Regions from separate parts of the Vagococcus sp. QWL-13 genome, predicted to be linked through region 2. Evidence: a T-box and tRNA genes for the amino acid it is inferred to sense, from the RefSeq annotation. Region 2 holds a T-box; the other holds one or more tRNA genes.

Region 1 (8,873 bases), 160 kb from region 2:
ATAATCAATCGTTGTCATATCAACACTTAAAACAAAACCACCCCGTCAACCTGTCCACTAATTTCTAATGGAGATGGTCAAAAGGATGATCAGTTAGATGGTCAATTCTCATTTACTTGCGGGCGGGATCAAACTTTAATCTACAAATTAATAATCTATATCTGGAAGCCGATTTTTTATATCTTTTATTAATATTGAGAACGTCTTAATTGCCTCATGAAAATCGCTTTTCTCTCCTAATTCAAATTTAGGAGTATTAAATGAGTGGATAATGTTTCTCTTATGTTGAACATTTTCAATAAAGGTATAAAATTCGGAACCTTCCCAAATCTTTGCAGAAAATTGCTTTAATTGTTCTAGTTTCAAATCATTGGGATCAATTAATTTTGTTTCGCCGGAATCATGATTGATGACTCTTCTAGTAATTCCCGTATCCTCACTTTGATAATCTTCATGATAAACTGTATAAAAAAATTTTAACCAACTTTCTACTAAAGAACCTAAAACGGTATTTAATATTATCAGTTTTCCATCACTAATTTCATTATCAGTAATTAAGGTGTATTCGTTAACTAACTCTTCAGTTAACGAAACAATCCAATCTGTTTTTGCTTGACTAAGTATTTCAATTGTTACTGGTGGAGCCTTCAACAAGGCTTCATTTCTCCACTCAATCATTACGAACCTAGTATTTTCCAAAATTTCATTTGCTGTACTCATTGAAACCTCCATCTATGAAAAAGTTTTTCAATTACCAAAGTGCTTTTAATAAAATGTAATTTTTAACATCCAAAGCTATTATCAGAAAAAATAGTGTTGAAATGGTTCATATAGGTTAGAAGATGAAAGATCATCACTTTTTAGATTCCTTAATTAGAAGTTATTAGATTTGTACCAATGATAGTGTCTAAAGAATATTCATAATTTATTCTTTCAAAATTGTCTAATATTTGTTTTCTATCAACATGCAAATTATAAAACGAATTAACTACAATCTCATATTCGGATAAGGAATTGTCTAGAATCTTGATACTAATCTCTTCATTATCTTCTGTTTCCAGACTAATTCTATTATTGTTTAGTTGATAGGATATTAGTTTACCATATACCTTTATCCTTTGAGTCTCTTCCTCCAAAACAACATTTGATAATTCATTTACGATTGAAATGATTTTCTGATTTGTAAAATTATACTTTGTATTTGAGTTTCTCTTTTTATAATTAAAATTGACGTTATTTTTAGCAAGTGAATTGAACCAATCTCTCGATCTAAGAACTGTTCTATTACCAAACTCTTGTTTTAAATCACCGAATCCATTTTCATCAATTCTATTAATCTGATCAAGCAACTTCTCCAGTACATCTAGTTTCTCATCTTCCGAATGTACAAATGACAGTTGATTTGGTTCCTTCTTCAATTGATCTAAGGTTGATAATTTTATGATAAAAGATCCTGCTTCAACTTCTGAAATTGCCAGCTTTGAAATTTCCCTAATATTTTTTGGGATTTTTCCAACTGATGAACCATTTCCCATAATATTATTTATTGCTGAAGTGAAAGTTGATTGTAATCCTTCTGTCATAGAAAACAAAGAGCTTAATTCTATCGCCCCACTTACTAATTCTGTTTCCATCTTAATAATAGGTAAATTAAAGTCTTTTTTTCTTTTCTCAAAATGTTTAATTGTATCATCCACATATTGAGCTGATGTGTAATAAAGCTCCATAAAAGTTTTACTTCTTTCATCACTCAACTTAAAGCACCTCCGTTCATCGTTACTTCAAAAATCCCCTTAGGATTCCTCTCCCTATCAAATGTGAATTGTCCCATCCAATACTTCAAATCTGTGTCAAATCGCTGTTGTAAGTTGCTAACATCATCTTCAGCCATTATTGTAAGATAATCCGATATATTCTGATTAAAAGCATCAACGTCATATATAGGATACAAATCGGAATGGTGACGGCTGTGAGCTTCGTGATGCCATATAGGAAATTCTTCCAAAAATTCATTCGTGATTTTTATCTTTGATGGATGGGGATCTAAAAAAAGCACTCCATCAATATCATTAGGATTGGTTTTGTCAGTACAAAAGCTCCCATCTAGCCATACTTTTGTTATAATTCCACTATACTTTTGCATATAAGAGCTATCAAAAAAACCTAAAAGCCCTTTTAAATTTCTCTGCCTAGTTGTTGAACCGATAATACCATTAATAAAAATATTTTGAAAATTGTTTAAATCAATTTTATGTATTCCTGGAGTATAGTTTCCAAACTGATCAAAACTCACTTTTTTCACCCTTTTTATGTTTTAATACAATCATACCATTATGATTTTTAAAATTAAACTCATTTTGATACAAAAATTATACCAAAAAAGCACCTCAAATGAGATGCTTCTTTTTATAATCTTGACTATTCATAAGTTCTTGCTAAAAGTATTTCTTAACCAGCTCACTGACTTCAACGTTGAAAAAATTAGTTTTGTACTGAATAGTGACATTCAAACCAGAAAAATCATCTTGTGTTAAATAACTTTGAAGTGGTTTCGCTAAATCTTCAGTATCCTCCACCAACTTATCAAAACCTTGATTATAATTCGCTGCCAATTCTTTTATTTTTTCCAACAGCTGTTCAATCTCTTTTAAAGTATCAGCAGCATTATTCTTATAATATTCAGTGAAAATATTTTGCAACGTTTCCTGTTCTATTCTTTTTTTCAAAACTCTGGAATTATTTTTAACCAATGATTCTCGTTCAATCAATAGACTATTATAAAGTTTTTTTACTTCACTCAACTCTCGTTCAGCATCTAACCTACGTTTAATATTCTCTTGAGAATAGATACGGTCTGAACGACTCACTTCTTTCAATTTATTTTAAAAATAAATCATACTTTCCTTCAAATCCCCTAGATTCGTGTCTATCTCTGAAAATTTTTGTCTCCAATCTACAATAATACTTTCTAATTCACCCATTCCACTATTCTTGATTCTTTTACTACTCCATTTATTGCCTATGATTAAATTTGCATCAATCCAACTTAACAAAGAGTATAAACAAAAAAAGAAGCAGCAAAACGTTATACGATTGCTGTCATACCAACGTTTATGCTACTTCTAATAAAAACTTGATGGTCCCTACTGGTCTCGAACCAGCGACCCCTACCTTGTCGAGGTAGTGCTCTCCCAACTGAGCTAAGGAACCCTAAAATATTTTTCCCAAGACCCATCCAACATTCTGAATAGATGCGGTCACCAATTGAGTATAACAAATACCAGTATCAAAATCAATGACCATTTCTCTATCAAGGACTATCATACTCAATTCTTTTCTGAAAATAAAAATCTTACCGAAAATTCGATACTCTCCCATTATATCTTATACGGAATACTTATTTGGCTAGCTAATTATAACGATAAAACTTAAAAATTTGTCGAAAATAAGGTATAATTTAAGTAACAACTATAAGGGAGCGATGACAATGAATAATAAACCTGTAACAAAAGTCTTGATTGATCGTGAAGATCGCCAAAGTTTACTTGAATTTGCCACGACCCTGGAAACCATTGCCAAGAAACTAAAAGAGGATGGTTCCTTTACGATGACGGAAGGAAGCAAAGAAACAGTTATTTCCCCATCAGATCACTTGAAAGTAGAATACTCCTATGAAATAAAGGGAGAAAAACATTCGTTTGAAATTGAATTTGACTGGTACACTGGTGCTAAGGCCCAAAGCGATTTCACTATCAATTAATTTTTTGAGACTCATAGAGAGTCTCTTTTTTAAATGTGTCTTTCAATAAAAATCATCCCATCAAAAAGCCAGACACCCACTTTCAGATGTCTGGCTTGTTTGATTTCTAGACAGTTCAAAACTATTTTACCCCACCATCAAAAACCCTTCAGGATATTTAAAGTAGTCATGAGTGCTTTGACGTTTTTTAATCAGAGAAAAAATAAAGGTGTAGATACCAATTCTACCGATGAACATCAACAGCATGATGACCACCTTGCCTGCAACCGTTAAGTTAGGGGTCAACCCCATGGTCACTCCTACTGTACCAAAAGCGGAAAAAACTTCAAAAACAATATACTCAATACCGAAATTTTCGGGAATCGTTTCTGTTACCGCAAGAATGATGGTTGACACTGCAATCAAAGTCAAAGCCAAAAAGAAAAGGGCGTAACTGGACAAAATCGTATTCTTTTTAATCGTTCTTTCCCTGTATGAAGTATGCTCTTTTCCCAGCAGAATATTTCTGATATTCAAAAACAGTACGGAAAATGTGGATACTTTCAATCCCCCCGCTGTAGAGCCGGAATTTCCTCCGATAAACATCAAAAAAGCAGTCAAGAGCAGAGAAGCCGTGGAAACGTTGGTGTAAGAAATATTATTAAAACCTGCTGTCCGCGGTGTTACCGTCAGAAACAAGATGTTGCTGATTTTTTCTGTCAGAGACAAGCCTTGCTCATGAATGGAGAAGCCTTGCTCAAAAAGAAAGAACAAAACAAAACTGACACCTAAAATAATCATGGATGCACGCAAAGTCAAAGAAGAATGCATTGACAATTTTTTACGTTTGGCAAACTCCAGCAACTCTTTCCACACGACAAAACCCAATCCGCCAGCAAGAATCAATAGGCTCAGTACTACGAGTAAAAAAGGCTCTTTCGTGGCACTTTCCAAACTGTCTCCGAACAAGTCGAAACCGGCATTACAAAAAGCTGATACTGCATGAAAAACACTGTGCCCAATCCCTTTCACAAATCCGTGTTTAGGCACAAAATAAAAGGACAAGAGAGCGGTTCCTATCAACTGAATTGACAGTGAGATTTTCATGGTATACTTTGCAATTTTAAAAACCCCGCTGAACTCTCCTAAGTTCATGTAATCTTTTATCAACATCCTAGTTGAAAAACTTGCTTTTCTCTTACTGGAAAACAAAATCATCAGGGAAATCAGCAGAAAGCTCATCCCGCCTATTTCGATCAGTATCATGATGACCGTCCGCCCAAATAATGTCCAATGTGCCGCCGTGTTAACTGTGGTCAGTCCTGTCACACACGTTGCAGAGGTGGCTACAAAAAGAGCATCCAAAAAATTGGTTGGACCTTTCACGGAAGCGATTGGCAGCGACAGTAAAAACGCCCCGATCAAAATTATCATCAGAAAACTTCCTGTGATAAATTGTGCACTCGATAATCTAAACGAGTGTTTTTTCTTTTGTAAAATCATTGATTCCTCCACAATATATCTAATAACTTCAATTTTTTATTAACCACATCACTATAACAAACAACTAGCTGGGACGCAATCCAATTAAATATTTTCTGCTCATTTTTAAAATCGCTTTTCCCATTATTTTGGTAAAAAACTACGGAGAAGACTCCCCCAAAAATACAGGGACTCTTTTCCGTTGGTCTTAGTTTTCACTAATTTGTACTGCTTCAATCAATAAATAGCTTATTGTTTCATTTTTTTCACTTTGATTAATCGTGTAATGTTGCTTCGTTCTGTTTCTTCCAGTTTATTTCTGATGGTGATAATCGTTTCCTCTAGCTCTGGAATGGTCATATACTCCAAAGCATTAACCCGTCTTCTGGTTTTTTCGATTTCTGTTGCCATCAGCTGACAAGTTTTTTCGACTTCTGCCAATTCCAGCATCAAGGGCAAGATTTTCGTCAATTCTTCAAAAGACTCATCCAACTCCACATTGGAGTTCAGGTATCCATACCTGAACGGCGGAGCAATCAAGTCTTCCTCATAATCAAAATTCATGATAGGAACTTTCACACTCATGATATTTTTCTCAATGACTTCCACGGACATTTCTCCAGTGGAGATTGCCATCAGCTCTTCGATATAAGATTCATTCAGCGTGGCGCTGGCCAGGGCAAAGGAAGAAAACGCTGCGGTCAATTTTTTCTCCATTTCCTCTCGCAATACGGCATTCTTGCGTATCAGTAAAATAAATTGACGCACCAGCTCATCTTGTTTATCTTTTAGTAATTTATGTCCTCTAACAGCGGTCACCAGCTGTTTTTTTAAACGGGAGAGCTCCATTCTCGTTGGATTAACATGTATCGCCATTTTGCATCACGCCTTTTTGTTTAAATAATCATCCAGCATATCATCTTTGATTCGCTTTAATTCCGTCCTAGGCAGCATGCTGAGCAATTCCCAGCCTAAATCCAATGTTTCCTCAATCGAACGATTTATTTGAAACCCTTGATTGATATACTCTTGTTCAAATCTTTCAGCAAACCGGCTGTAAATTTTATCAACTTCTGATAAGGCAGCTTCTCCCAGTACCACTGCCAATTCTTTGGCTTGTTTACCTTGAGCATAAGCAGAAAACAACTGATTCATCGTTGCCGCATGGTCTTCACGGGTTTTCCCTTTGCCTGTTCCTTTATCTTTCAAACGGGATAAAGAAGGCAATACGTCCACAGGGGGTTGAATCCCTCTCTTATAAAGCTCGCGGGACAAAATAATTTGTCCTTCAGTGATGTACCCTGTCAAGTCTGGGATTGGATGAGTTTTATCATCTTCAGGCATTGTCAATATCGGAATCTGTGTGACTGATCCTTGCAAACCGCGAATTCTTCCTGCACGTTCATATAAGTTAGCCAAATCTGTGTAGAGATAACCGGGATACCCCCGGCGGCCCGGTACTTCCCTTCTGGCAGCGGAAATTTCACGCAAAGCTTCACAATAATTAGTCATGTCTGTCATAATCACCAATACGTGCATGCCTTTTTCATAAGCCAAATATTCTGCGGCAGTCAAAGCCATTCTCGGCGTGGCGATTCTTTCGATAGCAGGGTCATCCGCTAAATTCATAAACACAACTGAGCGGTCCAAAGCACCTGTTTCTCTAAAATTCTCTACAAAGAAATCCGCTTCTTCAAAAGTGATACCAATAGCCGCGAAGACGACAGCAAATTCATCATCTGAATTCAAAACAGCCGCCTGTCTGGCAATTTGAGCAGCAAATTCTTTGTGGGGCAAGCCTGAACCGGAAAAAACGGGCAGCTTTTGACCTCGTACGAGAGTGTTCAAATGATCAATAGTAGAAATTCCTGTCTGGATAAACTCATCAGGATAGTCTCTAACGGCAGGATTGATAACTTCCCCATTGATGTTCACTTTTTTCTCCGGCAAAAGCTGGGCTCCTTTATCGATAATACGACCCATACCATCAAAGACACGCCCAAGCATATCTTCTGAAACACCAAGCTCCAAAGGCCTCCCTAAAAATCTCACCTGAGAGTCTCGCAGATTGATATCGCTGGTACCCTCAAAAACTTGTACCATGGCGCGATCGCCATCGATTTCCAGTACTTGCCCTCGTCTGGTTTCTCCATTTTGCAAGCGCACCTCGATTAGTTCCTCATATTTAACTCCTGTTACTTGGTCCACAATCATCAGCGGGCCGACCACTTCACTGATTGTCCGATATTCTTTAATCATCGTGGCTCATCCCTCCTTCAGCAACGATCTCTTTCATCCTGTTCTTCACACTGTTAGTCACTTCGTCTATTTTACTGATTTCTTCTTCCGGCAAATATTTGCTGCGGGCGATTTGATCACGGATGGCAACTGTTCCTTCCATAATTTCGCTCAAATAGGCATTTAAAGAAAGGGCATAGCGGGCTTCACGATAGAACGTCAAAATAAGATTCAGCATCTTATACTGCTTCTCAATAGAAGTAAAAGTATCCACTTCATCAAAAGCATTTTGCTGCAAATAATCTTCCCGAATCGATTTAGCCACTTCTAATACTAAACGGTCTTCATCTGACAAGGAGTCAATCCCCACCAGTCTGACGATTTCCGATAACTCTGCCTCTTCCTGTAAAAGTTTCATTCCTTCAACGACCATTTCAGACCAGTTAGTTTGCAAAAGATTGTCTAAATATTCCCCAGTTTGAGTGGCATACAACGAATAACTGTTTAACCAGTTAATCGAAGGAAAATGCCGTTGCTGGGCAAGTGGGGCATCCAATCCCCAAAATACATTGACGACTCGCAGTGTGTTCTGAGTCACTGGCTCCGAAACATCTCCACCAGACGGAGACACCGCACTGATTGCAGTGATGCTGCCTTGGCGTTCTTCCTGTCCTAACGTAATCACTTGACCGGCACGTTCGTAATATTCAGCCAGCCGACTGCCCAAATAGGCAGGATAGCCTTCGTCTCCCGGCATTTCTTCCAAACGACCGCTCATTTCACGCAGAGCTTCTGCCCAGCGCGAGGTAGAGTCTGCCATGATAGCCACAGAATAACCCATATCACGAAAATATTCGGCGATAGTGATGCCTGTATAAATCGAAGCTTCTCGTGCCGCCACCGGCATATTTGATGTGTTGGCAATCAAAACGGTACGTTCCATCAACGACTCCCCTGTTTGGGGATCAATCAGTTGCGGAAACTCATTTAGTACATCGGTCATCTCATTGCCCCGTTCGCCGCATCCTACATACACGACTAAATCGACATCCGACCATTTGGCGATTTGATGCTGCACCACTGTTTTGCCAGCGCCGAAAGGTCCGGGAACTGCTGCAGCCCCCCCTTTTACGATCGGGAAAAATGTATCGATTACCCGTTGACCAGTAATCATCGGCACTTTGGGATTAAGTTTTTGGGCGACCGGTCGTCGTTTACGCACCGGCCATTTTTGTTTCATGGTAAATTCCCGGTCTCCTGTCGCTGTTTCTAAAACATAGACGACTTCTTCGATCGTAAATTCTCCTGATTCAACCCTTTTGACTTTACCAGATACCCCCACGGGCACCATGATACGGTGAATGATACTTTTAGTTTCCTGAACAGAGCCGATGACGTCCCCTGCTTCGACTTG
Region 2 (8,873 bases):
TCATCGCTGTGATGATTTCAAATTCAGTGATGCCCGCTAAGTCGCTGTGCTGATCCAGTTCAGCGACTAAGGGTTGGATTTTTTCAACATACTTCACTAAATCCTCATCGGAAATCGGAAGTTCATTGATGCTCATTCTTTCATTAAATTTAACTAAAAATGGAGAAGTGAATGTCCCCACTTTCAAGCCATATTCTTGAAACAAACTTCTAAGGAAGGCCACCGTTGACCCTTTGCCGTTTGTCCCCCCCACATGGATGATTGCCAACTCATGATGAGGATTTCCCAGGCGCTCCAGTAAGGCGTCTATTCTGATCAATCCAGGCCTCGAGCCAAATTTTAAACGGCTGTGAATCCAAGAAAGTGCTTCTTCATAAGTCATGCTCGCTCATCATTCCTATCTCAAACTTTTTTTAACTGATTAAGACGGTCTTTCACAGTCTGTTGCTTGGCTAAATAATCCGCCTCTTTTGCCCGTTCAGCCTCGACAATTTCAGCCGGAGCATTGGAAACAAAACGTTCATTTTTCAGCTTCCCTTGGACTCTTGCTACTTCTTTTGTCCACTTGTCCAACTCTTTTTCTAACCGGGCAATCTCATCTTCGATATTGATCAAGTCTGCCAAAGGAAGGAAAATTTCTCCTCCTGTGATAACTGCACTCATGGCCAGTTCAGGCGCTTGAATCTCTGCGCTGATTTCCAATGTTTCAGGATGACAAAAACGCTTGATATAATCCACATTATCCGCTAAAAATTCGCGAATCGTTTCATCTGTGGTTCTGATCAGCAAGGTAATTTCTTTCGACATCGGCGCATTTACTTCGGCACGGATATTTCTGACTGAACGAATTAACTCTTTTAAAACTTCCATCCCCTCAGCAGCCGGTTCATCATCATCTGCCGGGACTACTTCCGGGTAAGGGGCTACAACGATAGACTCTCCTTGATGGGGCAGAGATGTCCAGATTTCTTCGGTGACAAAAGGCATGATCGGATGAAGGAGTTTTAAAATTTTGTCCAGCACATAAGCCAGCAAACTCCGTGTCAGATGCTTTTGTTCCTCATTGTCGCCATAGAGCACTTCCTTGCTCATCTCTATATACCAATCACAAAAATCATCCCAAATAAAATTATACAAATGACGGCCTGCTTCGCCGAACTCAAACTTGTCGAACAAACGATTGACATTTGCCACAGTGTCGTTCAAACGGGTTAAAATCCAACGGTCGGCAACGCTCCGCTGACCTTCCAGAGAAATCTCCTCATAGGTCAATCCTTCCAAGTTCATGATTACAAAACGGCTGGCGTTCCAAATTTTATTGATAAAATTCCATGATGCATCCATTTTTTCATGACTGAAACGGATATCTTGCCCCGGTGAAGAGCCCGTTGCCAAGAACCAGCGTAATGCGTCAGCACCGTATTTTTCAATAACATCCATAGGGTCTATGCCATTGCCTAATGATTTACTCATTTTACGGCCATCCTCTGCCCGAATCAAGCCATGCAGCAACACATTGTCAAATGGTCGGCGGTCAGTGAATTCCAAACTTTGGAAAATCATCCGGCTGACCCAAAAGAAAATAATATCATAGCCGGTGACCAAGGTGGACGTAGGGAAATACCGTTCAAAGTCAGGAGACGTTTCATCCGGCCAGCCCATGGTAGAAAAAGGCCACAATGCCGAACTGAACCAAGTATCCAGCACATCTTCATCCTGTATCCAATTGTCAAGGTCCGCCGGTGCAGTCTCTCCTACATAGACTTCTCCAGTTTCTTTATGATACCAAGCAGGGATTTGATGTCCCCACCACAATTGACGGGAAATGACCCAGTCATGAACATTTTCCATCCATTGGATAAATGTCCCGTTAAAACGGGGCGGATAAAATTCGACCTTATTTTCAGTCGATTGGTTGCGGATTGCTTTCTCTGCTAAATCAGCCATTTTGACAAACCACTGGGTAGACAAACGGGGTTCCACCATCACACCGGTCCGTTCTGAATGCCCCACACTGTGGAACATTTTTTCAATCCTTTTCAGACGACCAGCCGCTTCCAAATCTTTGACGATTTGTTTTCGTGCAGCAAAACGGTCCATCCCATCATAAGGCGGATAAAAATCATTCATCGTCCCATCATCATTCATCACATTTACCCGAGGCAGCTGATGGCGATTGCCTACCTCAAAGTCATTTGGGTCATGGGCCGGCGTGATTTTCACGACACCAGTCCCAAATTCCATATCCACATAATCATCTGCCACCACAGGAATTTCTTTTTCCACCAAAGGCAGTATTACATTTTTGCCAATCAAATGCTGGTAACGTTCGTCTTTAGGGTGAACAGCCACTGCCGTATCCCCTAACATCGTTTCTGGACGAGTCGTAGCAATTTCTACAGTTTCTCCACTGCCGTCAGCCAGCAGATATGTCATGTAGTAAAAAGCCCCTTCCACATCTTTGTGAATGACTTCTATGTCAGAGAGAGCAGTTTTCGCCTGCGGATCCCAGTTGATGATGTACTCACCGCGATAAATCAACCCTTTTTTATATAGCTCCACAAACACTTTTTTGACCGCTGCAGACAGTCCTTCATCCAAAGTGAAACGTTCCCGGTCATAATCTAGGGACAATCCTAACTTCGCCCACTGTTCACGGATATGAGAAGCATATTCTTCTTTCCATTCCCAAGTTTTTTCCAAAAACTTTTCCCGTCCCAACTCATAACGGTTGAGACCTTCTTCACGCAGTTTTTCTTCCACTTTCGCTTGAGTAGCAATCCCTGCGTGGTCCATCCCTGGAAGCCACAGAGTATCGTAGCCTTGCATCCGCTTATGACGGATAATAATATCTTGTAAAGTGGTATCCCAGGCGTGGCCTAAGTGTAATTTCCCGGTAACATTTGGCGGGGGGATTACAATGGAATAAGGCTCAGCGTCAGGATTCCCACTGGGACGAAACACCTTGTCAGCCAGCCATCTGTCATATTTTCCTTGTTCTACTTTTTGCGGATCAAATTTTGTTGATAGATTTTGCTCTTCTGTCATTATCTTTTTCCTTCCTCCTAAAACTGACTTTATGAACAATAACTTCCTTGATTCAATGGGAAGTATTTTTACAGAGTTTACTTGTTAAAAAAAAATAAACCCTAGAACACATCATGTGTCCTAGGGCGAATAATCGCGGTACCACCTATTTTTACCGTAAAAACATACGGCTTCTCTCAGTGTCATAACGTTCACTAAACGAAATAGTCTACTGTTTCATCCAAAAAGGTTCAACTACTCAACTTCCAAGCTACTTTCACAAAGCAAAACTTGAAAATCTTTCAGCGGACGATTTTCTCTCTGACAAGTTTGACCTTTGCTACTCCTCTTGTTCACAGTCTTTTTACAAGTGTACAATGAAAATTGTCCCTCGTCAAATAGTTGTTAAACTAATTTTTTCAATTCAGCCAATGCTGAGTTGTAATCAGGTTCATCTGTCAATTCAGGGACAATCTGCCGGTAAACGATCGTGCCATCTTTATCAATCACAAAAACTGACCGTGCCAAAAGTCCTAAAGACTCGATCAGCACACCATACTCTCTGCCAAAGGTAAACTCAGTATCATGGAGCATCTCCATATCAACACCTTCTGCTGCACACCAGTTAGCTTGTTCTTCTTTCGTGTTTTTCGAGATTGTCACAAATGTGGCACCTTTGATGTCAGCTGCTTCTTGATTAAAACGTTTGGTCTGAATACTGCACACACTGGTATCAATATCAGGGACGATGTTCAGTAAGACTGGTGTGGCCAATAACTGACTTAACGAAACCGCCTGATCCTCTAAATTATCAAGTGTAAAATCTGGTGCCTTATCACCAACATTTCTCTCTGTCCCAACTAATGTTAAAATATCTTCACCTTTTGTTACGTTCATGGTCTTTGTCTCCTTCCATTATTTCCTTCATTATAACTAAATAAAAAAAAAGGAACAAAGATACTGCCTATAAACCAGAAACGCAAAAAAGCAGCTTTTCAGCGACAAATTACTGCACTGTTACCAAAAAGCTGAATTTTATTTCTAGTTAAAAACTGATTTGTTTACTGGACGTAAAGTTTTCATCAAAATAGATCAATGTCTGAAGCTCAGTAGTCAAATCGATATACTGTACTTTGACATTATCGGGCACACGAATCCTTCCCGGAGCAAAATTTAGGATTGCTGTGACACCAGCTGCGATGACTTTATCTGCCACAGTTTGCGAAAATTTGCTTGGAACAGTCAAAATTGCCGTTGTCACCCCTTCTTTTTTTATCCGCTCTTCTAAGCAGGACATATCTTCAACTGTGATATTTTTGATTTTTTCTCCTACAACCTCCGGATCTGTATCAAAAGCACAAACAATATTCAAATGATCATTGTTTTTGAAATTGTAGCGCCCTAAAGCTTTGCCTAAATTTCCTACGCCTACCAGAGCGATTCTCTTTTCTACTTCGGTGTTTAAGATATGACTGAATACTTCGATTAAAAAGCTAACGTCATAGCCATAGCCACTTCTTCCCAATTCTCCAAAATGTGAAAAATCTCTTCGGATTGTTGCAGAAGGGATTTGAATCATTTTGCTGAAATCTTTTGACTTGATTCTTTCTACACCTGACTCTTCAAGTGTTTTCAAATAACGATAGTACATCGGAATTCTTCTGGCAGTTGCGTTTGGTATTGGACACCCTTTTTTTTCCATTTTCGCCACCCCTTGTTAACTTTTTCACATCTAGTGTATCATTGAACACGCTTTTTTTCAATGTGTTTGTGAAAATGAAAGTATGACAACTGGAAAATAAAACTTACTTTCCAGTTGTCATTCAAAAGGATGGTTTATAACAAATCTTCAAACTCTTGGTGTCCGGCAGACAGGAAATGGTCGTTGGTTTGAATTTTTTCAAACGTCATTCCATCAAGTGCCCTTTGGATTAACCCTTCCACATCCAGTCGTTTTTCATACTCAAAAACTTTCTCCAGTTTTGGTTTAGTTTTAGGTTGAGGCGGGGCAAAAATCGTGCAGCAATCCTCAAAAGGCAATACTGCCAAATCAAAAGTATCAATAGTTTCTGCCAATTCGATGATTTCAAGCTTGTCCATAGTGACAACTGGCCGAATGACAGGTGTGGTAGTTACCTCATTAATGGCTGTCATACTTTCCAAAGTTTGTGAAGCCACCTGTCCCAATGATTCTCCGTTGATAATCGCCAATCCGCCTCTTTTTTCCCGTATCTCATCTGTCAGACGCATCATGAACCGGCGGGTGATCGTCATCAGATAACCGCTTGGTACCTTTTCTTTGATGGTTTCCTGAATTTCAGTAAAAGGCACAGTCATAAACTGAATACCGCCAACATAAGGTGTCAACTTTACTGTTAGTTCTTTAGCTTTATTCAGTGCTTGTTCGCTAGTATAGGGCGGACTGTAAAAATGCACCGCCTCGATCTCTACTCCCCGTTTCATTGCCAAATATCCGGCTACGGGCGAATCAATACCGCCTGACAGCATCAACATCCCCCGGCCGCTGGAACCCACCGGCAGTCCGCCGGCACCCTGTATGGTTGCGACTGAAAGATAAGCGGCATCATGTCGGATTTCGACACGCAATTCGATATCCGGCTGTCTCATTTTCACTTCGATTTCCGGAATCGCACAAATCACCGCATGGCCGATTTCCCGGTTCAGTCCGATAGTATCCAGCTCAAAAGCACGATCAGCCCTTTTGGCATTGACTTTAAAACTTTTCCCCGGCTCATATTCTGAAGCCACTAATTCTGCAGCCGCCTGATAGATTTTTTCCAATTGTTTCTCAACTTTGACTACTGGTGAAAATGTCTGAATACCGAAAATCGGTCTCAGTTTTTCAATAATCACCAGACTGGGTTCTTCATTTAAAATCAAATACATCCGGTCTCTTTGTGCATGGATTTTGACCTTGGGATGTGCTTGTAAAGCTGAACGAATATTTTTTGCCAGCTGTTGGATGAACAGTTTTATATTTTTTCCTTTGGTTGATAATTCGCCATACCGAATCATGATCTCCGAATACTCTAACATCTTTGTCTCCTATCTAGAAATTTTGGCAAATTTCTCATAAATATGTCTGAATGCCACCAAAAACTGCTCAAGTTCGCTCATAGTGGAGTGGCTGCTGAAACTGACACGCACAGCTGTGGTACCAATCTCACCCGGCACTCCCATGGCGTGAAGGGTGCTGCCTGTCACATGACTTCGGCTGGAGCAAGCACTGGTGGTAGAAATCAAAATATTTTTCTCCTCAAAGGCATGAACCAAAACCTCTCCTTTGATGCCTTTGATGCCGAAACAAACGATATGAGGAGCATACTGGTCTGTATAGTCAGTAAATAACGACACATTGTCAAAGGTTTTTAACGCTTCAATCAAGTAAGTTTGTAATTGGCGCTGCTGCTGACACTTGATAACGTCGTCGGTCAACTGCAGACGAACGGCTTTAGCCATGGCCGTTATCCCGGGTACATTTTCAGTGCCGCTGCGTCCGCCAAATTCCTGTCCGCCCCCGTTAAGCAGAGGGGCTAATTTTCTTCCACGCCGCCAAAAGAGAAAACCTACGCCCTTTGGTCCATGAAATTTATGAGAAGAAAAAGTGGCAAAATCGATGCGCTCTGTCAGCCAGTCAGTCAAAGGCAATTTTCCTAAACCCTGAACCGCATCCACATGATAGTGAATATTGGGATAACTTTCCAATAACTTGCTGATTTCTTTTATGGGTTGGATAGCTCCTACTTCATTATTGACCAGCATGGTGGAAATTAAAATTGTTTCCGGCCGGATCATCTCTGCCAACGCTTCGACTTTTATCCTACCCTTTTGGTCCACAGGCGCTCTGCTAATTTCAAAACCTAGCGTTTCCAGCTGCTCCGCCGCTTTTCCGACCGCAGAATGCTCAACGTCGGAAATGATAAGGTGTTTGCCAAAAGGATGTTTTTCAATCGCCGTCCCCTTAACAACCCAATTATTGCCTTCCGTGCCTCCGCTGGTAAAATAAATTTCACCAGCTTCCACGCCGAGCAACTGGGCGATCTGACCGCGAGCTTGCTGCAAAAGGCGGTTGGCTTGTGTCCCCAAAAAATGTAAGCTGGAAGGATTTCCGATGATTCGTTTGGTTGTCTGGAGGTACGTCTCCAAAACACCGGCATCCACAACTGTGGTTGCACTATTATCAAAATAGATCATTTAAACACACCGCTTTCTAAAATTCCTATTTATTATAAAGTGATTCCCCTGTAATATCAAACAAAACAAATAAGCAGAAGCGCTCATTTATCAGCCTCTTTGCCCTTCAACACTAGCTGAGTTTCTAGGCAAATACCGTTTTTCATGAGGTCTGCTCAGATTCAAAGGATTAAAAAAGCTGAGGATGTTTCCCTCAGCTTCTGATATTACATGTCATCTTTCGCCCGGAAGTAGTAGGACTCGATACGTTTAAATGCCCCCGGTTCCACTTGTTCCAAAGCAACTCCGATTTCATCAAGTGCATCTTGATAGCGATAGTCTTCGGAGAATAAAATCATACTCTTCTCAATCGCTCTTTCCACCAGCTCATGGGAATGACGGTAACGGTTTGCATATTGCAGCATCTGTTCAGTCAATGCCGCGCTGTCGATCAGCTCTTGTGTTTTTTCTTCCAGCAAGGCCAAATCCTCGTTGCACAACGTGACCAGCTTCTCGATATAATCCATATCAATGCGAATGCGGTTCAGCTCCCTGACCAACTCTTCCACTCGGTCAGATGCCACAAAGAAAAACTCTAAGTAATCCTGAGGAATTCCCGGCAAACGTTGCTTGTCCACTTGACGTTTTAATGTCTTCAGTTCAAATTCGTAACCCTCGATTTTGGAAGCTGCTTCCTTTTCGCCTTTACGCAAATCTTTAAGGGAAGTGCTGATCTGAACTTGTTGATTTTCCATTTCTTTCAGTATCTCAAATCCGTCACGCAAGCTCTTTTCGGCTTCACTGTAGACCACATCTTTTTTCTTGATCTGTTCATCCAGCTGAGTGATGGCCCGTCCCAATTCTTCAAGCTGTGTCTGAAAGCCGCGGGCACGGCCCAACTCGTTATTGTTCAACGTATAGCTTTGAGAAGTGTGATCCAACTCGATTAGCAGCTGACGGTTATTTTTCTCCACATGTTCCACGTAGTCGCGAACTGTTTTGACATTTGCATTGACGTAATCTCTTGCCTTGATTTCGATCTCCATTACCTCATAGAGTTCTTCGATACGTTCCTCAATGATCGTGTTGCCATTTTGCACATCGAGGACTTCGCACCTTTGCAAAGCGTTTGCCACGTCTTTTATCCGAACATTGACTTTTCGGATATCTTCGGAAAGATCGCCAGCAGAAAACTTATAGTGATCTTTGACCATTCGCTGATAGCCTTCTTCGATCTCTTTCATCTGAGCCGGGTATTCTTTGTCGATTTGCTCAAATAATGGCGGGACCGCCAAAATGATTTGTTCCAATTCATAGGTATGATTTTCCGCCTGCTGCAAAACACTGCTGGCTTCCATCGGATCTCCTGCGGTATTCAGGGCTACGAATTGGGTGAATTCATTTTCTATCTTCGTGACTTGCTTGCGGATCTCGTCAATTGCAGGACCAAATGTTTTCGCTTCTTCCTTGACCTGTTGTGCGATTTCTTCGTACTTATCCAGAGCTTCCTGCACTGCCAGAGAATTACGTTCTTCGCTGGTTTTTAATTCTCTTAAGCCTTCCCGGATTTCTTCGACTTCCTGCTCCATCTTATCCATAGTTTCATAGGCATCCTGGACCACGTCCTTGACTTTGATGAAACGGAAAGTTTC

Evidence for each region. A T-box is a leader RNA that pairs with one kind of tRNA and senses whether it is charged. The one in region 2 lies ahead of AC4PHI_RS11210 (valine--tRNA ligase), so its partner is inferred to be a tRNA-Val.
Region 1: it has a tRNA-Val gene. The T-box ahead of AC4PHI_RS11210 (valine--tRNA ligase) is inferred to sense a tRNA for this amino acid. The anticodon was not compared.

The regions. Positions count from the first base shown of each region.
Region 1 covers NZ_CM178746.1:2,232,154-2,241,026, forward strand. Annotated here, with positions in the region: gene AC4PHI_RS10435 (hypothetical protein) at 148-720, opposite strand; gene AC4PHI_RS10440 (hypothetical protein) at 870-1,754, opposite strand; gene AC4PHI_RS10445 (DUF6932 family protein) at 1,751-2,293, opposite strand; gene AC4PHI_RS10450 (hypothetical protein) at 2,436-2,876, opposite strand; tRNA gene AC4PHI_RS10455 (tRNA-Val) at 3,138-3,210, opposite strand; gene AC4PHI_RS10460 (amphi-Trp domain-containing protein) at 3,488-3,760, shown strand; gene AC4PHI_RS10465 (TrkH family potassium uptake protein) at 3,887-5,173, opposite strand; gene AC4PHI_RS10470 (V-type ATP synthase subunit D) at 5,471-6,097, opposite strand; gene AC4PHI_RS10475 (V-type ATP synthase subunit B) at 6,104-7,480, opposite strand; gene AC4PHI_RS10480 (V-type ATP synthase subunit A) at 7,473-8,873, opposite strand, start outside.
Region 2 covers NZ_CM178746.1:2,388,147-2,397,019, forward strand. Annotated here, with positions in the region: gene AC4PHI_RS11205 (bifunctional folylpolyglutamate synthase/dihydrofolate synthase) at 1-382, opposite strand, end outside; gene AC4PHI_RS11210 (valine--tRNA ligase) at 403-3,048, opposite strand; T-box leader at 3,167-3,393, opposite strand; gene tpx (thiol peroxidase) at 3,433-3,924, opposite strand; gene AC4PHI_RS11220 (redox-sensing transcriptional repressor Rex) at 4,073-4,729, opposite strand; gene thiI (tRNA uracil 4-sulfurtransferase ThiI) at 4,864-6,084, opposite strand; gene AC4PHI_RS11230 (cysteine desulfurase family protein) at 6,094-7,242, opposite strand; gene AC4PHI_RS11235 (septation ring formation regulator EzrA) at 7,449-8,873, opposite strand, start outside.